Regions from separate parts of the Massilia putida genome, predicted to be linked through region 4. Evidence: predicted binding sites of a transcription regulator. Region 4 holds the regulator's gene; each other region holds the start of a gene.

Region 1 (5,354 bases), 1.4 Mb from region 4:
CGGCATGGCGCTGATGTTCGGCACGGCCGGCTTGCCGCACATCCTGATGCGCTTCTTCACGGTCCCGAGCGCCAAGGAAGCGCGCAAGTCCGTGCTGTGGGCCACCACCTGGATCGGCTACTTCTACATCCTGACCTTCATCATCGGCTTCGGCGCGATCGTGCTGGTCGGTACGAACCCGGCGTTCAAGGACGCTGCCGGCAAACTGCTGGGCGGTAACAACATGGCGGCCGTGCACCTCGCGAACGCCGTCGGCGGCGACGTCTTCCTCGGCTTCATCTCGGCCGTGGCCTTCGCGACCATCCTGGCCGTCGTGGCCGGCCTGACCCTGTCCGGCGCCTCGGCCGTGTCGCACGACCTGTACGCCACCGTCATCAAGAAGGGCCAGCCGGCCCCGGGCAGCGAACTGCGCGTGTCGAAGATCACCACGGTCATCCTGGGCATCATCGCCGTGCTGCTGGGTATCGTGTTCGAGAAGATCAACGTGGCCTTCATGGTCTCGCTGGCCTTCGCCATCGCCGCCTCGGCCAACTTCCCGGTGCTGTTCATGTCCGTCCTGTGGAGCAAGTGCACCACCCGCGGCGCGACCGTGGGCGGCTTCCTGGGCCTGGCCACCGCGTTCATCCTGACCGTGCTGTCGAAGTCCGTGTGGGTCGACGTGTTCCATAACGCGTCCGCCATCTTCCCGTACACGTCGCCGGCACTGTTCTCGATGACCGTCGGCTTCGTCGGCATCTGGCTGTTCTCGATCACCGACAACAGCCCGCGTGCCGCGATCGACAAGGCCGGCTTCGAAGCACAGGAAGTGCGTTCGGAGACCGGTATCGGCGCCTCCGGCGCGACGGCACACTGATCGAACCTCGATCCGCGAAACCCGCACGCGCCCGCGTGCGGGTTTTTTCGTTTACGGCGCCACGTCCCCGGCTTTTTCCGCGAACGGCCGCGCGTAACGCACCAGCGAGACCAGCGTCTTGCCCGGCTCCTCGTTGAAGATCTCGTGCGCCGAGTTCTCGAACCAGTTGTTTCGACGGCGCCTTCACCTTCGCGAACCACTCGGCCGCCGCGGACGCCGACACGTTGTAGTCGTGGCGCCCGTTGAAGATGACGATGGGGCAGGAGAAGGTCGTATAGACGCTGAAGTCCTGCGACAGCACGTCCGTCAGCATGCGGCTGCTCGAAAATTCCGTGGCGTCCCAGATCGTGCGCAGGTCGGCGTCCGTATATTCCGGCGCCAGCTTGACGGCATTCGATTCCGCGTCGGAGCCTGTTCTACCGTACACGGCGCCGCCGTAGCGCGCGAGCCATTTGCGCTGCAGGTATAAATCCTTGAGCACGAGCGGCTTGCCCGGCGCGGCATACGGCGCGATCGATGCCAGTTCGCGGATGGCTTCCCGGTTGCCTTCCCGTTGCGCCGCATCCATCGTGAACCGCCAGCCGCGGCGCTCGCTCTCCATGCCGTCGGTGATCTGGCCGATGCCGATGTAGGCGTGCAGCCAATCCGGATGGCGCTGCGCCAGCTGGATGCCGAGCGACGACCCCCACGAGTGGCCGAGCACGAAAATGCGGTCCTTGCCGAATTCCTTGCGCAGAAACGCCACCATCTCTTCGGCATCGAGCAGCATGCGCGCCCGCGTCATCGTCGGCGCCACCTTGGCCGGATCGTTGGCCGTATAGGTCTTGCCGGCGCCGCGCTGGTCCCATTGCACGACCGTGAAATACTCTTCCCAGCCGCGCTGGAAGTACCAGCTCGTCGGCATCGAGACATACCCCGGGCCGCCGTGCAGCATCAGCAGCACGGGGTTGCGCCGGTCCGTGCCGCGCACGCTGATCCACTGTTCGATGCCGCCGATGCGTACCGCGCGTGTCTCTTCGATGCCTTGCGGCGTGACGATGCGGCGCATGTCGGCGATGATGTTGACCGCGTCCGCGCGGCTGTCCGGCCCGGCGGCGCCGGCGAGCGTGGTGATGGACAGGCCGGCCAGCAGCGCGGCGCATAGCCTGGTTGAGCGTTTGAACATGGTTCCCCTTGTCGTGATCGATGCGGTCGCGCGCAGTCTGTTCAATTTCAGAGGATGTGTCAATCGTTTCATCCAATGTTTCATATTGAAACGCCGTGCAACGCGCCGTGGACTGCCGCGCTTGCCCCGTACGCCCAAGTGCTTGAAAATCCAGGCTGTCCGCGCCCGCGAGCGATTGGCACGGTCTTTGCAATGCATGAGCCATATTCATCAGACCCGCTACAGAAAGGTAAGGACATGAGCCAACAATCCGCCGGCGCCAAATTCCGCCAGGCCGTCCAGGAAGAACATCCGCTGCAGGTGATCGGCGCCATCAACGCCAACCATGCGCTGCTGGCCAAGCGGGCCGGCTACCGCGCCATCTACCTGTCCGGCGGCGGCGTCGCGGCCGGATCCCTGGGCTTGCCGGACCTCGGCATCTCGGGCCTCGAAGACGTGCTGATCGACGTGCGCCGCATCACCGACGTGTGCGACCTGCCGCTGCTCGTCGACATCGACACCGGTTTCGGTTCCTCGGCCTTCAACGTCGCGCGCACGGTCCGCTCGCTGATCAAGGCCGGCGCCGGCGCCTGCCACATCGAGGACCAGGTCGGCGCCAAGCGCTGCGGCCACCGTCCCGGCAAGGAGATCGTCAGCCAGGGCGAGATGGTCGACCGCGTGAAGGCCGCCGTCGACGCGCGCACGGACGACCAGTTCGTGATCATGGCGCGTACCGATGCGCTGGCCGTCGAAGGCCTCGACAAGGCCGTGGAACGCGCGGTCGCCTGCGTGGAGGCGGGCGCCGACATGATCTTCCCGGAAGCCATCACGAGCCTGGAGATGTACGCGCAATTCAAGAAGGCGGTCAAGGTGCCGATCCTCGCCAACATCACGGAATTCGGCGCGACGCCGCTGTTCACCGTGGACGAGCTGCGCGGCGCCGACGTCGACATCGTCCTGTACCCGCTGTCCGCGTTCCGCGCAATGAACAAGGCCGCCGAAAACGTCTATGAGGCCATCCGCCGCGACGGCACGCAGAAGAACGTCGTCGACACGATGCAGACCCGCGCCGAACTGTACGAGCGCATCGATTACCACAGCTACGAACAGAAGCTCGACGCGCTGTTCGCCCAGAACAAAGCCAAATAACAAAACGAGGAGACCAAGATGACCGACGTGAAGACCGACACCCCAACCTTCAAACCGAAAAAATCCGTTGCGCTGTCCGGCGTCGCCGCCGGCAATACCGCGCTGTGCTCCGTGGGCCGCTCCGGCAACGACCTGCACTACCGCGGCTACGACATCCTGGACGTCGCCGACAACAGCGAGTTCGAGGAAATCGCCTACCTGCTCGTGCACGGCAAGCTGCCGAACGAGGCGGAACTGCGCGGCTACAAGGCCAAGCTGAAATCGCTGCGCGGCCTGCCGCAGTCGGTGAAAGCGGCGCTGGAGGCGCTGCCGGCCGGCGCGCATCCGATGGACGTGATGCGTACCGGAGTCTCCGTCCTCGGCTGCGTGCTGCCGGAAAAGGACGACCACAACATCGCCGGCGCGCGCGACATCGCCGACCGCCTGATGGCGTCGTTCGGCTCGATGCTGCTGTACTGGTATCACTACAGCCATAACGGCAAGCGTATCGACGTGGAGACCGACGACGACTCGATCGGCGGCCACTTCCTGCATCTGCTGCACGGCACGAAGCCGTCGGACGAGTGGGTCAAGGCGATGCACACGTCGCTGATCCTGTACGCGGAGCACGAGTTCAACGCGTCGACGTTCACCGCGCGCGTCGTCGCCGGCACCGGTTCCGACATCTATTCCGCGATCACGGGCGCGATCGGCGCGCTGCGCGGTCCGAAGCACGGCGGCGCCAACGAAGCCGCGTTCGACATCCAGAAGCGCTACGAGAACGCGGACGAAGCGGAAGCCGACATTCGCAACCGCGTGGCGAACAAGGAAGTCGTCATCGGCTTCGGCCACCCGGTCTACACGATCTCCGACCCGCGCAACAAGGTGATCAAGGAAGTGGCGCGCACGCTGTCGCAAAGCGCGGGCTCGATGAAGATGTTCGACATCGCCGAGCGCCTCGAATCCGTGATGTGGGAAGTCAAAAAGATGTTCCCGAACCTCGACTGGTTCTCGGCCGTGTCGTACCACATGATGGGCGTGCCGACGGCGATGTTCACGCCGCTGTTCGTCATCTCGCGCACGTCGGGCTGGTCGGCCCACGTGATCGAGCAGCGCATCGACAACAAGATCATCCGCCCGAGCGCGAACTACGTCGGGCCGGAAGACCTGCAGTTCGTGCCGCTGGCCGAGCGTAAATAAGAGGCACGAGGCCTTCAGATAAGAGAGACGAGGTCTTCAAATCGTCATTCCCGCTTGCGCGGGAATGACGCCGGGAGGCCGCGGATGATGAGATCGAGACTATGAACAGCCAATATCGCAAACCCCTGCACGGCACCAGCCTGCATTACTTCGACGCGCGCGCCGCCGTCGACGAGATCCAGCCCGGCGCCTGGGACACGCTCCCGTACACCTCGCGCGTGCTGGCCGAAAACCTCGTGCGCCGCTGCGATCCCGTCGCGCTGGTGCCGTCGCTGAAGCAGATCATCGAGCGCCGCCGCGACCTCGATTTCCCGTGGTTCCCCGCGCGCGTCGTCTGCCACGACATCCTCGGCCAGACGGCGCTCGTCGACCTGGCCGGCCTGCGCGACGCGATCGCGCAGGAGGGCGGCAATCCGGCCCTCGTGAATCCGGTGGTGCCGACCCAGCTGGTGGTCGACCACTCGCTGGCCGTCGAATGCGGCGGCTTCGATCCGGACGCTTTTGAAAAGAACCGCGCCATCGAGGACCGCCGCAACGAGGACCGCTTCCATTTCATCGAGTGGACCAAGAAGGCCTTCGAAAACGTCGACGTGATCCCGCCGGGGAACGGCATCCTGCACCAGATCAACCTGGAGCGCATGAGTCCCGTCGTGCAGGTGAAGGATGGCGTGGCGTTCCCCGACACGCTCGTCGGCACCGACTCGCACACGCCGATGGTCGATGCGCTGGGCGTCATCGCCATCGGCGTCGGCGGCCTGGAGGCGGAGAGCGTCATGCTGGGCCGGGCGTCGTACATGCGCCTGCCGGACATCGTCGGCGTCGAGCTGACCGGCAAGCCGGGCCCGGGCATCACCGCGACCGACATCGTGCTGGCGCTGACGGAATTCCTGCGCAAGTCGAAGGTGGTATCAAGCTACCTCGAGTTCCACGGCGAAGGCGCCGCGAACCTGACCTTGGGCGACCGCGCGACGATCTCCAACATGGCACCGGAATACGGCGCCACGGCCGCGATGTTCGCCATCGACGAGC
Region 2 (5,354 bases), 300 kb from region 4:
CTGCAGCGCATGTATCCGAAAGTGCGCGTCGAGGAAGACCGCATCTTCATCAATGAGGGCAATATCTGGACGTCCGCCGGTATGACCGCGTGCGTCGATCTGTGCCTGGCCCTCGTCGAAAGCGACCATGGCATCGAGCTGTCGCGCAACATCGCCCGCAAGCTGGTGGTCTACCACCGCCGCAGCGGCGGCCAGTCGCAGTTCTCGGCCCTGCTGGAACTGGAGCCGAAATCCGACCGCATCCAGCAGGCATTGGCCTACGCCAAGACCCATTTGCGCAAGCCGCTGTCCGTGGACGAGTTGGCCGAAGCGGCCAACCTGAGCACGCGCCAGTTCAGCCGCACCTTCCGCATCGAGACGGGCCAGTCGCCCGCGCGCGCGATCGAGGTGCTGCGCGTGGAAGCGGCACGCGCCATGATCGAGGGCAGCAACCACTCGATCGACGTGGTGGCGCGCGAGACCGGCTTCTCCGATCCCGAGCGCATGCGCCGCGCCTTCCTGCGCGCCTTCGGCCAGCCGCCCCAGGCCATCAAGCGCGCGGCACGCGAGCAGGCATCGGCCGGGCTCGCCTGATTCCCCGTATCAGCGATCGCGTAAGCCGCGCCGGTACTGGATCGCCTCGGCCACGTGGGCGGGCTTCACCGTCTCGGATTCCGCCAGGTCGGCGACCGTGCGCGCCACCTTGAGCACGCGGTGGTAGGCGCGCGCCGACCAGTGCAGGTGCTGCATAGCGTCGCCCAGCAGCCGCTCGGCGGCGTCGTCGAGGCGGCAGTGGGTGTCGATCTCGCGCGTCGTCAGCTTTTGATTGGCCTTGCCCTGGCGCGCCAGCTGGCGCGCATGCGCGCACGCGACTCTTTCCGCGATGGCCGCGCTCGGCTCCCCGTCGGCCAGTTGGGCCATCGTGTCCGGCGCCATCGCCGTCATGGGCACCTGGATGTCGATGCGGTCGAGGAGGGGGCCGGAAATGCGGTCCTGGTAGCGCTGGACGGCGTCCGGCGTGCAGCGGCATTTATTTGATGGATGGCCCAGCCAGCCGCACGGGCACGGATTCATCGCCGCGATCAATTGAAAGTTCGCGGGGAAGTCGGCCTGGCGGGCAGCGCGCGAGATCGTGATGGCGCCCGTTTCCAGCGGTTCGCGCAGTACTTCCAGCACCTTGCGGTCGAATTCCGGGAGCTCGTCCAGGAACAGGACGCCGTGATGGGCCAGCGAAATTTCTCCGGGCCGCGGCACTTGTCCCCCGCCGACGAGGGCCACGCCGGAACTCGTGTGGTGCGGATTGCGGAACGGCCGCCGTCGCCAACGTTCGATGGCGAAGCTGCCGGCCAGCGACTGGAGCGCGGCCGTCTCCAGCGCTTCGTCCTCGCACATCGGCGGCAGCAGGCCGGGGAAGCGGGACGCCAGCATGCTCTTGCCGGCGCCCGGCGGTCCGATCAGCAGCACGGAGTGAAGGCCCGCGGCCGCCACCTCGAGCGCGCGCTTGACCTGCTGCTGGCCCTTGACGTCGGCGAAGTCCGGGTACACGGGCGCATCATCGGACGACGCGGGCCGGTAGCGCTGCAAGCGCGCGTCGTCGGCCTTGGCGGCGAAGTGCGCACACACCTCCAGCAACGAGCGGGCGGGATAGATGGCGGCGTCCGTCACGAGCGCCGCTTCGTCCGCGTTCGCCCAGGGCAGCACGAAGGCGCGCGCCGGCGCGTCGCCATCGGTGTGCCGGCGCAGCATCGCGAAACTCATCGCCAGCGCGCCACGCACGGGGCGCAGTTCTCCCGACAGCGACAGTTCGCCGGCGAATTCATAGCCGTCCAGCGCCGCGGCCGGGATCTGTTCGGACGCGGCCAGGATGCCCAGCGCGATGGGCAAGTCGAACCGGCCCGATTCCTTGGGCAGTTCGGCCGGCGCGAGGTTGATCGTGATGCGCCGGCTCGGGACCTCGAAGCCCGAGTTCTGCAGCGCGGCGCGTACGCGGTCCTTCGACTCGCGCACCTCGGCGTCGGCAAGACCCACGATATTCATGGCCGGCAGCCCGTTGGCCAGGTGGACTTCCACGCTGACGGCGGGCGCTTCCATGCCGGCGAGGGCGCGGCTCCTGAGGACGGCGAGGCTCAATCGGGTTCCTTCAGCGGTGGACGAGGCCTCATCTTAGGCAAGCGGAACGGATGCCTGTTGAGAGGGGACAGGCATGGACACCGAACTTTTTTCGCGTGCGCTCTGGTAATGTAGCGGGCCCGGCCGCCTGGCCGGCCTTGATCCTATCGACGCATGCCCAGACTGATTCTTGCCCTGCTTGCCCTCGCGCTCCTGTTCTGCCTGCTGTGCGGGCCTGTGACGTGGGTGGCGCTGCGCCTGTGGCGGCGCGGGGATCCGGGCGCGTTCCGGCCGCTGCGGGCCGTATGGATCGCGCAAGTGGCGCTGGCGTGTGCGTTGGTCTTTGCAGCGGACAGCGCCGGGTTGACCAATCCGGTGGGCTGGATGGTGGCGATCGTGCTCGCGGTCAGCCTGGGCGGCGCGGCCTTGTTCGCGGCGTGGCGGTTGATGGTGCGGTTCGCGAGGTGAGGGCGGCGCAAGGCCGCCCGTAGGGCTCAAGCCTTGGTATCGGCGGCCGCCAGCTTTGCTTCCAGTTCGGCCACGCGCAGTTCGAGCGCGTCGAGCTTGGCGCGCGTCTTCGCCAGCACCTGGGCCTGGATGTCGAACTCTTCGCGCGTCACGAGGTCGAGCTTCGAAAAACCCTGGGTCATCATCGCCTTGACGTTGCGTTCGATGTCCTTGGCGGGCGAGTTCTCGAAGACTTCGTTGAGCTTGCCCTGCAAATCATTAAAAAAATTGTTCATTTCACACTATTCCTTGAGTCGGCGCGCCGCACCAATGTGGTGCGCATGGTCCTGAATTGGTGCGTGCACCGTGACGGCGCACGCGTCCTGGTCTCGTTTGTTTTTTGAAACCAAAAAAGTGGGGGCATAAGGCGCGAAAAACAAGCGAGTACCGGGGCCGACAAGGGGTGGCACGCATCCTGCTAATCAACCATAAACCATAACGAGGTCGCGATCCCGGATTGTAAACCGCAACTCAAGAATATGTTCAACTACAAGGGAGTGTGTATGAAGCGTCGTAACAGCAATTGGCCCCACGTTGCAGTATTGGCCGTCAGCCTGTGGAGCCTTGGCATCGGGCTGGCCGGCGCCGAGGAGCAGAAGCCGGACAATGAGGTGAGCTTCAATGCGGCGCTGACGAGCGATTATCGCTACCGCGGCATTTCCCAATCGCGTCTGGACCCCGCGCTGCAGGGCGGCGCCGACTACACCCACAACCCGACCGGCCTGTACGCGGGCACCTGGCTGTCCACCATCAAGTGGACCAAGGATGCGGGCGGCAGCGGCGACGTCGAATGGGATTTCTACGGCGGCAAGCGCGGCAACATCACCAGCGACATCACCTATGACGTGGGCGGCCTGTACTACTTCTACCCGAGCAACGGCCTGCATCCGAATGCCAACACCTTCGAACTGTACGGGCAGCTCGGTTTCGGCCCGGCCTACGTCAAGTACTCGCATTCGCTGACGAACCTGTTCGGCACGGCCGACAGCAAGGGCAGCGGCTACCTGGACATCGGCGCCAACGTCGACGTCGGCAGCGGCTTCACGCTGAACCTGCATGCCGGCCGCCAGAACGTGCGTCATAACGGTTCGCTTTCCTACATTGACTACAAGCTCGGCGTGACCAAGGACCTGGGCGTCTGCTCGGTGGCCCTGGCGTGGATCAAGGCCGACACCAGTGCCTACCGGAGCCCGTCCGCGGAAAACCTGGGCAAGTCCGCGGCCCTGCTCACTGTTTCAAAAACTTTCTGAAGAGGCAATCGTATGAAAATGATTACCGCCATCATCAAACCCTTCAAGCTCGACGAGGTGCGTGAAGCCCTCTCGGAAATCAACGTCCAGGGTATCACCGTGACCGAAGTGAAGGGTTTCGGCCGCCAGAAGGGCCATACCGAGCTCTACCGCGGCGCGGAATACGTCGTCGATTTCCTGCCGAAGACCAAGATCGAGGCAGCGGTCGACGACGCCATCGTCGACCAGGTGATCGATACGATCCAGAGCGCCGCGCGCACCGGCAAGATCGGTGACGGCAAAATTTTCGTCTCCAACCTGGAGCAGGTAGTCCGTATCCGTACCGGTGAAACCGGCAACGAAGCGCTGTAAGGGGAATCCGATGATCCACACCATCACAAAACTGATCGCAGGCGTATCCGTCGCCATGGCGCTGGCCGCATCCGCCCCGGCCCTGGCCCAGGATGCCGCCAAACCGGCAGCAATCGCCGCTGCCGCACCGGCCGCCAGCGCACCGGCCGCCCCGGCGGCCGCGGCACCGGCAGCATCGGCGCCTGTCGCTGCGGCCGCTGCCGCCCCGGCCGCCCCGGCCGCCGCCGCCGCACCGACCCCGCAGAAGGGCGACACCGCCTGGATGATGGTCGCCACCCTGCTGGTGATCATGATGACGATCCCGGGCCTGGCCCTGTTCTACGGCGGCCTGGTCCGCTCCAAGAACATGCTGTCCGTGCTGCTGCAGGTCTTCATGATCTTCGCCGTCATCATCGTGCTGTGGTGCCTGTACGGCTACTCGCTGGCGTTCACGGAGAACACCGCGTTCATCGGCGGCTTCGACCGTCTGTTCCTGAACGGCATCTGGGATCCGGCCAAGGCCACGTTCGCGACGGCGGCCACCTTCAGCAAGGGCGTCGTCATCCCCGAGTTCGTCTACGTGGCGTTCCAGGGCACGTTCGCGGCCATTACCTGCGGCCTGATCATCGGCGCCTTCGCCGAGCGCGCCCGCTTCTCGGCCGTGCTGCTGTTCGTCGTGCTGTGGTTCACGTTCGGCTACCTGCCGGTCGCCCACATGGTCTGGTTCTGGACCGGTCCGGACGCCATCACCGCCGCCACCCTCGACGCCGAGACCGCCAAGGCCGGCTGGCTGTTCCAGAAGGGCGCCCTCGACTTCGCGGGCGGCACCGTGGTGCACATCAACGCCGCTATCGCCGGCCTCGTCGGTGCAGTCCTGATCGGCAAGCGCGTCGGCTACGGCCGTGAATCGATGGCGCCGCACTCGCTGACGATGACCATGATCGGCGCCTCGCTGCTGTGGGTGGGCTGGTTCGGCTTCAATGCCGGTTCGGCCCTGGAAGCGGGCGACGTCGCCGCGCTGGCCTTCATCAACACCCTGCTGGCCACCGCCGCCGCCACCGTGTCGTGGGTCTTCGGCGAGTGGATCACCAAGGGCAAGCCGTCGATGCTGGGCGGCGCCTCGGGTGCCGTCGCCGGCCTCGTCGCCATCACCCCGGCCTGCGGCTACGTCGGTCCGAT
Region 3 (5,354 bases), 1.2 Mb from region 4:
CAGCGCGTCGTGCTGATGGCCTCGTCGGAAGGCGGCATGGACATCGAAGAAGTCGCACACAGCAACCCGGAAAAGATCCACACCATCGCCATCGATCCGGCCGTCGGCCTGACCGACGCCGACGCTGACAGCATCGCCGCCAAGATCGGCGTGCCGGAAGCCTCGATCCCGGCTGCCCGCGCCAACCTGCAAGGCCTGTACAAAGCCTACTGGGACACCGACGCATCGCTGGCCGAAATCAACCCGCTGATCCTGACCGGCGACGGCAAAGTCATCGCCCTGGACGCCAAGTTCAACTTCGACTCGAACGCCCTGTTCCGCCATCCGGAAATCGTCGCCTACCGCGACCTGGACGAAGAAGATCCGGCTGAAGTCGAAGCATCGAAATTCGACCTGGCCTACATCTCGCTGGACGGCAACATCGGCTGCCTGGTGAACGGCGCCGGCCTGGCCATGGCCACCATGGACACCATCAAGCTGTTCGGCGGCGAGCCGGCCAACTTCCTGGACGTCGGCGGCGGCGCGACCGCCGAGAAGGTCACGGAAGCCTTCAAGATCATGCTGAAGAACCCGGGCCTGAAAGCCATCCTGGTCAACATCTTCGGCGGCATCATGCGCTGCGACGTGATCGCCGAAGGCGTGATCACCGCATCGAAGGCCGTGTCGCTGCAAGTGCCGCTGGTCGTCCGCATGAAGGGCACCAACGAAGACCTGGGCAAGAAGATGCTGGCCGACTCCGGCCTGCCGATCATCTCGGCTGACACCATGGAAGACGCAGCGAAGCAGGTCGTTGCCGCTGCAGCTGGCCAAGCTTAATTCGCGAAGGAAATAAAATGTCGATTCTGATTAACAAAGACACCAAAGTCATCACCCAAGGTATCACCGGCAAGACCGGCCAATTCCACACCCGCATGTGCCGCGACTACGCGAACGGCCGTGAAGCCTTCGTTGCCGGCGTGAACCCGAAGAAAGCCGGTGAGGACTTCGAGGGTATCCCCATCTTCGCGAGCGTCAAGGAAGCCAAGCAGGAAACCGGCGCCACCGTGTCGGTCATCTACGTCCCGCCGGCAGGCGCCGCCGCCGCCATTTGGGAAGCCGTCGAAGCCGAGCTGGACCTGGCGATTTGCATCACCGAAGGCATCCCCGTCCGTGACATGATGGAAGTCAAGGATCGCATGGCCAAGGCCGGTTCGAAGACCCTGCTGCTGGGCCCGAACTGCCCGGGTCTGATCACGCCGGACGAGATCAAGATCGGCATCATGCCGGGTCACATCCACAAGAAAGGCCGCATCGGCGTCGTGTCCCGTTCGGGCACGCTGACGTACGAAGCCGTCGGTCAGCTGACCGCGCTGGGCCTGGGCCAATCGTCGGCAGTCGGCATCGGCGGCGACCCGATCAACGGTCTGAAGCACATCGACGTGATGAAGATGTTCAACGACGATCCGGACACGGACGCCGTCATCATGATCGGCGAGATCGGCGGCCCGGACGAGGCCAACGCTGCTTACTGGATCAAGGACAACATGAAGAAGCCGGTCGTCGGCTTCATCGCTGGCGTCACCGCGCCGCCGGGCAAGCGCATGGGCCACGCCGGCGCGCTGATTTCGGGCGGTGCCGACACCGCGCAAGCCAAGCTGGAAATCATGGAAGCCTGCGGCATTACGGTGACTAAGAACCCGTCGGAAATGGCGCGTCTGCTGAAGGCGATGCTGTAATCCCGCGGATCCGTATCCGATGAAACGGGACGCTTCGGCGTCCCGTTTTTTTTCGTCCAGGCGGGCACGACAAGCTGACAATTTTTGTCGCAACTCAACAAAATCCGGCAGGATGACAATTTTCGCCATGCCCGGTGACAAAAATTGTCATGCGGCAATGCGGAAAACACGCGAAAACCCACAATTTGATAGCACGGTGCTAACGATTCCATACGGAAACGACCTGGCACGGCGGTTGCATATAGTACAGGGCAGAAGCAAGCAGTACCGAATACGAAACACCCTTTAATTTGCAGTGCCCCCAACCTGGAGAAACATCATGAAAGCACCGAAAATCGTCAAGAAGGCCCAAGCCGGCTTCACCCTGATCGAACTGATGATCGTTGTCGCGATTATCGGTATCCTGGCCGCCGTGGCGATCCCGGCTTACCAGGACTACGTCGCCAAGTCGAAATTCGCCGCCGCGCTGGGCGAAGTGTCGGCCGGCAAGACCGCCTTTGAAGTCAAGCTGAACGAAGGCGCAACGCCGAGCACGCCTGCAGACGTCGGCTTGTCGACCACCGCCACCGCCAACTGCTCGAGCTTCACCGTGACCGGCACCACGCTGACCTGCGCCATCGTCGGCGGCCCGTCGACCGTCTCCGGCCAGAATATCGTCCTGACCCGCGATGTCAACGGTGGCTGGAGCTGCGCCGCAGCGACTATCAAGCAAAAGCTGATCGGCACCACCGGCGTCTGCGTCGGCCAGAGCTAATCGGACCTCGTCTCCCGACGATCCTTCTGAAAATGCCGCTCAGTGTAAGCTGGGCGGCATTTTTTATTACTTTCCGCCATGACGACAACGACTGCAACCGCCAAGCTTGACAATCATCCCGTTTGGAAGCGGATCGTGCCGGCCGCTTACCTGTTCGCCTTGATTGTCGTTTTGGGGATCAATTTCTTGAGCAGGATAGGACACGACGAGCAGCGTATCCATGAAATCGCGTTCCTGCTGCTGGCAGGACTCACCCTTGTCCTCGCCCGATCCGATGGGCTGATCGCGTTCTTCGGCGCTTCCTGGGGAGGCCGCAGCCTCGCCCTGTTTTTCGCCTACGGTGCCGTGGCCGCCACGATGGCCTACGCGCCCGGTTATGCCGGGGTCGAGGTGGCGATGTTCGTGCTGCTGCTGGCCATGGCGCTGGCAATCGCCGCCCAGGTCCAGCGCGGCGGCATGCCGGTGATGCAGATAGCGCTGCAGGCCCTCGGTTGCGCCGCCGTGCTGCATGCGGTGCGCATCGTCGTCAATTACTGCGCTTCATTCGCGCTTGGCACCCATCTGGAAGCCCTGGACTTCGCGCCCGGCTTCAGCAATATCCGCTTTTTCAACCATACGCAGACGGTGCTGCTTCCGCTGCTGGTCCTCCTTTGCTGCCTGACGCCACGCGCGTCCCGCTTGCGTTACCTCTGGCTGACGCTGGTATCGCTCTGGTGGCTCAGCATCATCGCCACGACGGGCCGCGGCAGCCTGCTGGGACTCGCGGCCGGCGTCGTGTTCGCCGCGATCGTGCTGCGGCGTTCCGCAGTCGCCTACCTGAAGACATTCGCGGTGACCTTCGCAGGCGGTATCGCCATGTATGTCGTCTTCCTCGTCATCGTGCCGGTGCTCGCCGGCAACGGCAGCTTCGGCGCCCTCGACTATGCGCTCGAACGTAGCAAGAACGATCCTTCGAGCATGCGCTCCTTTATATGGGGAAATGCTCTCGAACTGATCCGCCAGCATCCCTGGTTCGGCGTCGGTCCCATGCACTTCGCCCACGATGCGCTCCGCTTCCGCCTGGCGGCGCATCCGCATGACTGGGTGCTGCAGATTGCGGTCGAGTGGGGCTTGCCGGCGCTGCCGTTGCTTGGCTTCGCCTTGTTCCAGGGCATGAGTGCGCTCGTGCGTTCGCGCGCGGGCATGTCGTCCGTCGAAGGCGGCAGTGTCGTATTGCCGGCATTGCTGGTCAGCGGCGCCGCGGTGCTCGTCGACGGCCTGGTTTCGGGCCTGATCGTGATGCCCCAGAGCCAGTTGGCGATCGCCCTGTACCTCGGATTCGCCATTGCCTGGGTACGCATGAGCGCCCCGGCGGCGCAGCCGCCGCGTGCAGCCGGCGGGGCAACGCGACTCGCCACCATGTTGATCCTGCTGGTCGCGCTGGTTGCCCTGGCCGGGGGCGTCTACGCCGATGTCGTCGACGTGATGAACGACGGTACGCCGAACGCCGCCGTGAACCGGGGCCTGCGCTGGCCGCGCCTGTGGGAACTGGGCTTTTTTTGAGCGATAGCGGGCCGGCGGCGCTTACACGATCTTTTGCCGATCCGCCGGCAACCCTTCATACGTCAGATTCCGCAACAGCGTGCAGCGCACCGGATCCAGGTCCGTCATTTACTGTTTCAGGTGCTGATCCAGCCAGCCGATGACGGTGTGATGCCACAGCAACGAGTTGGCGGGTTTCAGGACCCAGTGATTCTCGTCCGGGAACACGAGCAGCTTGCTGTCGATGCCGCGGCGCTGCAGTGCCGTGAACGTGGACAGGCCCTGGGCCGTCGGGATGCGGAAGTCGAGGTCGCCCTGCACGACGAGCATCGGCGTCTTCCACTTGTTCACGTGCAGCACGGGGTTGAAGCGCTCATGCTTTTCCGGTACGGTGAAATACGGGCCGCCGTTTTCCCAGTCGGTGAACCATTGTTCTTCGGTGGAATAGGCCATGCCGCGGGTGTCGAACACGCCGTCGTGGTTGACGATGCATTTGAACCCGTCCGACCAGTTGCCCTCGATCCAGTTCATCATATAGCCGCCGTATGAGGCGCCCAGCGCGCATGCGTGCGAGCGGTCCAGCCAGGCATATTTCGCCTCGGCCGCGGCCAGACCTTTTTTCAGGTCCTCGAGCGGCTTGCCGCCCCAGTCGCCACTGATGGCATCCGTGAATTTCTGGCCATAGCCGGTCGAGCCGTGGAAATCGATGAACACGGTCGCGTAGCCGGCGCCCGCATACACCTGCGGGTTCCAGCGGTAGCTCCAGCCGTTGCCGAAGCTGCCCTGCGGGCCGCCGTGCACGAGGAAGGCGATCGGGTACTTCTTGCCCGGCTCATAATTCCATGGCTTCATCACGTGGCCGTAGACGGTGTCGCCGTTCGCGCCCTTGAACGAAAACTGTTCATATTCGCCCCAGCGTACGTCCGCCAGTTTTTGTTCGTTCACGTGGGTCAGTTGCACCGGCTTGTTGCTGCCTAGCTGCATGCTGAACAATTGCGCGCCGGACGCCAGATTCGCCTGGGTGTAGGCGACGGTGTTGCCGCGCACGTCGAAGCCGCCGATCGCGCCCTTGTCGGTCAGCGGCGAGACCTTCCCGCCGGCGACGTCGATGGCGAACAGCCGGTGCTGGCCGATGTCCTCGGCGTCCGCGACGAGCGTCTTGCCGTCGGCCGTCCACTGGATGCTGCCCGGCGAGCGGTCCCAGCTTTCGGCCACGTTGCGCTTCTTGCCGGTGGCGAGATCGAGCAGCACGATGTGGTAACGGTCCGCTTCGAAGCCGGGCCGGGTCATCGCCAGGTAGGCGAGGGTGCGGCCGTCCGGCGAGAACACGCCTTTCGTATCCCAGGCGTTATTGTCGGCCGTCA
Region 4 (5,354 bases):
CGGCGACATCTCGTCGGCAATGCCGTCGACCGACGTCGCCCATCGCCACACCGTGTCCGGTGCGGCGGCCAGCTCGGACTCGAAGCGCAGTTCGATCACGAATCGCGCAGATCGCGCAGCGGATGCGCGTGCGCCGGCCACACGGGCGCGAAAAACCACGCCACCATCTCCGGCGTGACGTCGGCGAGCAGAGGCGGTTTCCACTGCGGCGTATTGTCCTTGTCGATCACGAGCGCGCGCACGCCTTCCAGCACCTCGCCGTGTTCGAACGTGCGGCGCACGAGCGAGCGTTCCATGCGCAGGCAGTCGGCCACGCCGAGGCTTGCGCCGCGCACGAGCATCTCGCGCGTCACGGACATCATCAGCGGCGAGCGCTGGCGCATCGTGGCCAGCGTCTTGTGCGCGAACGGGCTCGCATCGGTTTCCAGCGATGCCATCACGGCCGCGACGGAGTCCGCGCCGAAGTGGCGGTCGATCGCCTCGCGCTGCGCTGCCAGCTCGCCGGCGTCGGGCGCGAACGGCGCGGCAAACGCGCGGATCGCGCCCGGCAGTTCCGCGCCTGGCGTCGACTCGATCAGCGCGCGCAGCGCGTCCAGTTGGGCGGCCGGTACGAACACGTCGGCCAGGCCGACGTAGATGGCGTCCGCGGCGCCGATGGTCACGCCCGTCACGCCAAGGTAGTGGCCTAGGCGGCCCGGCGCATGCGACAGGAAGTGGCTGCCGCCCACGTCCGGAAACAGGCCGATGTTCACCTCGGGCATGGCGATCTTCGAGCGCTCCGTCACGATGCGCAGGCCGCAATCCGGCCCGCCCTGGGCGATGCCCATGCCGCCGCCCATCACCACGCCATCCATCAGCGCGATATACGGCTTCGGGTAAAAGTGGATCAGGTGGTTGAGCGCGTATTCCTCGGTGAAGAAATCTTCCAGCAGCGGACTGCCCGTCTGCGGCGTGGCTTTGCCGGCCTCATGGAAGAAGCGGATGTCGCCGCCGGCGCACAAGGCTTTCTCGCTCGTGCTGGCGATGACGACGGCGTCGATGCCGGCATGTTCGCGCCAGGCGAGCAGCGTCGCAGTGAGTGCGCGGACCATGTCCAGCGACAGCGAGTTCAGCGCTTTCGGTCGGTCCAGGGTGATGATGCCCGTGCGGTTGGCGATCCGCGTCAGTACGTGTTCGGTCATGTCTCTTCGGCGCGTCGAAAAACCTGCTGCGCGTTGCACTGTCGTTCCGCGATGCTCGCTGTACTCGTCGTACAGCTGCGCTTCTCAAACAACATTGCTGCCGCTCGCGACGGTTTTGCGAGGCTCCTCCTTGTTATTGAAATAATCAGAGATACATTGTAGCGCCCATAAAAACGAAAAGGGCGCCAATGCGCCCTTCGTTCCTCGGTGCTGCGGCTGGCGTGGTATCACGCCGCGACGGCAGCTTCCTCTCCTCCTTCGGACATGCGCTTGATGCACGCGTTGTCATGATCCTTGAGCATTTGCTTGTACTTGACGACCTGACGGTCGAGGCGGTCCATCAGCATGTCGATCGCGGCATATAAATCGTGCGCGGCACTGGCGACATGGACGATCTTGCCCGCGACACGCAGGTTGATCTCCGCTTTCTGGCGTTTTTCTTTCTCGGTGAGATTGTCGATGCAGAGGATGACGTGGGAATCGATCACTTGATCGAAATGGCGGGTGATGCGTTCGAGCTTGTTCTGTACGTATTCTCGGATGGCTGGAGTTACATCGAGATGATGTCCGCTGATTGTGAGATTCATACACACTCCTTTGAAGATGCGTTGCCGTGCGCGCATCAAGCGCAAATGGCAACGTTGTTGCAAGAGTTTGCTACAAGGATTTGCGGAGGCTGACGGGTGGAATCTTCAGCGCCTCACGGTACTTCGCGACCGTGCGCCGCGCGATCACCATTCCCTGTTCCCCTAGCATCTCCGCGATCTTGCTGTCGGATAAGGGATTCTTGGGGTCTTCTGCTCCTGTCAGTTGTACGATGAGGGCCCGTATTGCCGTCGACGATGCTTCGCCTCCCGCTTCGGTGGCAACGTGACTCCCGAAGAAATACTTCAACTCGAACATGCCGTGCGGGGTCAGCATATATTTCTGAGTTGTGACTCGAGAAATTGTGCTCTCGTGTAGACCTAGTGTATCAGCTATCTCACGTAAAACAAGGGGCCGCATCGCGACTGCGCCATGCGAGAAAAAGTTGCGCTGGCGATCCACAATAGCCTGGGCCACGCGCAGGATCGTGTCGAAGCGCTGCCGCATATTCTTGATGAGCCACTTGGCTTCCTGCAACTGTGCACCCAGCTGTGTTTCTGATTTCCCCTGCTTCATCAGCGAGGCGTACAGGCTGTTCACGCGCAGGCGCGGCATCACTTCCGGATTCAGCTGCACGCTCCAGCCGTCCTTGGCGCGGCGCACGATCACGTCGGGCACGACGAAGTCCGACACATCCGAGGCGAACGCCGCGCCCGGATGGGGGTTGCACTGGCGGATGACGGCCTGGGCTTCGCGCAGGTCTTCGTCGTCGCAATCGAGCGCCTTTTTGAGCTTGTTGAATTCACGCTGCGCGAACCACGTCAGGTATTTTTCGACGATGACGAGCGCCATGCGCCGCGTGACGAGCGGCACGCCGGGCATGCGGCGGATCTGCAGGGCCAGGCATTCGGCCGCGCTGCGCGCACCCACGCCGGGCGGGTCCATGCTTTGCACGAGGGCGAGCGCCATGCGCAATTCCTCGAACTCGATCTCCAGTTCGGCCGGCAGGCGCGCGTGGATGTCTTCCAGCGGCTCTTCCAGATAACCGTTGTCGTCCAGCGCATCGACGACGAGTTCCACGAGCGCGCAGTCGCGCGGCGCGCAGCACGTCAGGCGCACCTGCTCCATCAGGTGCTCGCGCAGCGTGACGGGACTCGCTTCCAGTTGCGGGCGGCCGTCTTCATCGTCGCCGCCGCTGCCGCTGCGGCCGTACTCGCCCCAGTCCTCGCCGGCTTCGCTGCCGCCGCCTTCGCCGCTGTCGCCACCCGCTTCGCCGTTCTCGCCATTGCCATGCTCGGCGGGCGCGCCGCCCTCCTCGCCCGAGCCCTGCGCGGCCGGCGCCTCACCGGCCTGCGTCGATGCCGGCGCGCTGTTGATGGCGCCGTCGGCCAGCAGGCGCACCGACCGGTCGAGCGGATCGTCGAGCCGTTCGAGCAAGGGGTTCTCGCTCAAGACCTGCTCGATTTCCTGGTGCAGCTCCAGAGTCGACAGCTGCAACAGCCGGATCGATTGCTGGAGTTGGGGCGTCAGTGCAAGGTGCTGTGAAGTCTTGAGTTGCAGCGTCTGTTTCATGACTACATTCGGAAGTGTTCGCCCAGGTAAACGCGGCGCACCGATTCATTGGCGATGATGTCGTCGGGTCGGCCGGATGCCAGCACCGCCCCCTGGTTGATGATGTAGGCGCGGTCGCAGATGCCGAGCGTCTCGCGCACATTATGGTCCGTGATCAGCACGCCGATGCCGCGCTCCTTCAGGAAGCGCACGATACGTTGGATCTCGATGACGGCAATTGGATCCACGCCGGCGAACGGTTCGTCCAGCAGCACGAAGCGCGGATTGGTCGCGAGGGCGCGCGCGATCTCCACGCGGCGGCGCTCGCCGCCCGACAGCGACAGGGCCGGGCTCTCGCGCAACTTTTCGATCTGCAGCTCGGTCAGCAGCTCGTCGAGGCGTTCGGCGATGCGCGTCTTGGTCAGCGGCTTGCCGTTCTCGCGCTGCAATTCCAGCACGGCGCGGATGTTCTCTTCGACCGTCAGCTTGCGGAACACCGACGCTTCCTGCGGCAGGTACGACAGGCCCAGCAGCGCGCGCCGGTGGATCGGCAGGCGCATGATGTCGGTGCCGTTGATGTCGATGCTGCCGGCGTCCGACGGCACCAGGCCCACGATCATGTAGAACGACGTCGTCTTGCCCGCGCCGTTCGGCCCCAGCAGGCCGACGACTTCGCCGCACGCGACCTGCAGCGACACGTCGCGCACCACGAGGCGCTTGCCGTAGCTCTTCTGCAGGCCCTTGACGACCAGCGTGCTGCCGCCGCATTCGACCGGCGGAACCTCGGTGCGTACGTCCATCGTGCGGGCCTCCGTCATTGCTTGCCCGCCGGTGCCGGGGCGGCCGCCGGGGTCGCCTGCGCCGGCGCACGGTGCGGCTGCAGCGTGATGCTGCCGCGGCCATTGCCCGGCTTGTCGGCGCCGGTGGCGTCGTTGCGGCCGACCAGCACCTCTTTGCGGTTGTCGTAGGAGATGAATTTGCTGTCCATTTCCTGCGTGACCTTCTGGCCCTCGAGCTGGCGGATCATCGCTTTCGAGAACAGCTTGACGAGGTCGTTGCGCTCGTCGTATTCGATGCGCTGGGCGCGGCCTTCGTCCCACAGGTCGGGGCCGCCATCGCGCTTCTGGCGGAAGGTCGCGAGCTTGCCCGGCTCGGCCGTCAGGATGAACGTGTGGTAGCCGTCCGGCGATTCCTTGACCTCGGCGCGGTCCGACTTGAGGATCATGGTGCCGCGCGTGATGATCACGTTGCCGGTGGCGACATAGTTCTGCGTCACCTGGTCGACGTTGGCCTTGTCGTACTGGATGTTGATCGGCTTGAGCGCGTCCGCCCTCTCGGCCGAAGCAGCCAGCGGCACCAGCAGGAAGATGGCGGCGGCGAGTATTTTTTTCATTCGGTTGTCCTCTCTATTGGCCTATTGGCTTCAGCGGGCTCAGCGCGACTGGCGCGGCGGATAGCTGATTGCGCCGCGGCCGCCCAGTTCGATCTGCTGGGTGGCGTTGTTGGCCACCATGCCCACGGCGTCGACCGATGCTTTACCGAGCGTCATGTGGATCGGCCGGTCGGTCTTGGCGATCTCGTCGTCCGTCAGCACGGTCAGCACTTCCGTGCGGATCCGCAGCGGCTGCGACGCCGCGTTGCCGGGGCGCTGGATGTCGACGTTGCCGGTCAGGTCGATCTGGTTCTGGTTCTGGTTTACGAGCGCGTGCTCGGCCGTCATCGTCATGGGCGGATGCTCGGTGGTGAGGCTCTGCACGACGGGCTTGTCGACGAGGGCCGTGTTGTCGGCCGGGCGGTGCGTCAGGCGTTCGCCCGAGATCACGTAGCGCGGCTTGCCGGCCTCCGACATGCGCACCCAGCTGAAGTTGTCGACGATGTAATCGGGCTCGTTGCCCGGGTTGGCATGCGGCCCGCTCTCCTCGCCCTGCATCACCTGCACGAGCCAGAAGCTGCCGAACGCAAAGAATACGGCGGTCAGCATCAGGGCCAGCAGGCGCCAGCGGTGCGCGGTACGTTTGTAGGAGGCGGGAGCCATGG

The links. Region 4 encodes sigma-54, which starts transcription at its own class of promoters, with help from an activator protein. Its sites were predicted from a motif close to TGGCANGNAANCTGCTTT; they were not measured.
Region 1: prpB (methylisocitrate lyase) is a predicted target of sigma-54. The motif match lies at 2,195-2,212, and genes of this name have one in related genera.
Region 2: BVG12_RS23660 (TorF family putative porin) is a predicted target of sigma-54. The motif match lies at 3,000-3,017, and genes of this name have one in related genera.
Region 3: BVG12_RS35165 (pilin) is a predicted target of sigma-54. The motif match lies at 1,940-1,957, and genes of this name have one in related genera.

What each region holds. Positions count from the first base shown of each region.
Region 1 covers NZ_CP019038.1:5,896,771-5,902,124, forward strand. The annotation lists gene BVG12_RS28470 (cation acetate symporter) at 1-853, shown strand, start outside; gene BVG12_RS28475 (alpha/beta hydrolase) at 750-2,018, opposite strand; gene prpB (methylisocitrate lyase) at 2,256-3,146, shown strand; gene prpC (bifunctional 2-methylcitrate synthase/citrate synthase) at 3,165-4,325, shown strand; gene acnD (Fe/S-dependent 2-methylisocitrate dehydratase AcnD) at 4,427-5,354, shown strand, end outside.
Region 2 covers NZ_CP019038.1:4,815,502-4,820,855, forward strand. The annotation lists gene BVG12_RS23640 (GlxA family transcriptional regulator) at 1-573, shown strand, start outside; gene BVG12_RS23645 (YifB family Mg chelatase-like AAA ATPase) at 583-2,109, opposite strand; gene BVG12_RS23650 (hypothetical protein) at 2,263-2,556, shown strand; gene BVG12_RS23655 (accessory factor UbiK family protein) at 2,583-2,831, opposite strand; gene BVG12_RS23660 (TorF family putative porin) at 3,099-3,845, shown strand; gene BVG12_RS23665 (P-II family nitrogen regulator) at 3,858-4,196, shown strand; gene BVG12_RS23670 (ammonium transporter) at 4,207-5,354, shown strand, end outside.
Region 3 covers NZ_CP019038.1:3,363,160-3,368,513, reverse strand. The annotation lists gene sucC (ADP-forming succinate--CoA ligase subunit beta) at 1-816, shown strand, start outside; gene sucD (succinate--CoA ligase subunit alpha) at 834-1,715, shown strand; gene BVG12_RS35165 (pilin) at 2,035-2,469, shown strand; gene BVG12_RS17165 (O-antigen ligase family protein) at 2,548-4,011, shown strand; gene BVG12_RS17160 (S9 family peptidase) at 4,120-5,354, opposite strand, start outside.
Region 4 covers NZ_CP019038.1:4,518,989-4,524,342, reverse strand. The annotation lists gene BVG12_RS22305 (Rv1443c family protein) at 1-99, opposite strand, end outside; gene BVG12_RS22300 (enoyl-CoA hydratase/isomerase family protein) at 96-1,181, opposite strand; gene hpf (ribosome hibernation-promoting factor, HPF/YfiA family) at 1,409-1,768, opposite strand; gene BVG12_RS22290 (RNA polymerase factor sigma-54) at 1,839-3,338, opposite strand; gene lptB (LPS export ABC transporter ATP-binding protein) at 3,341-4,135, opposite strand; gene lptA (lipopolysaccharide transport periplasmic protein LptA) at 4,132-4,710, opposite strand; gene lptC (LPS export ABC transporter periplasmic protein LptC) at 4,750-5,352, opposite strand.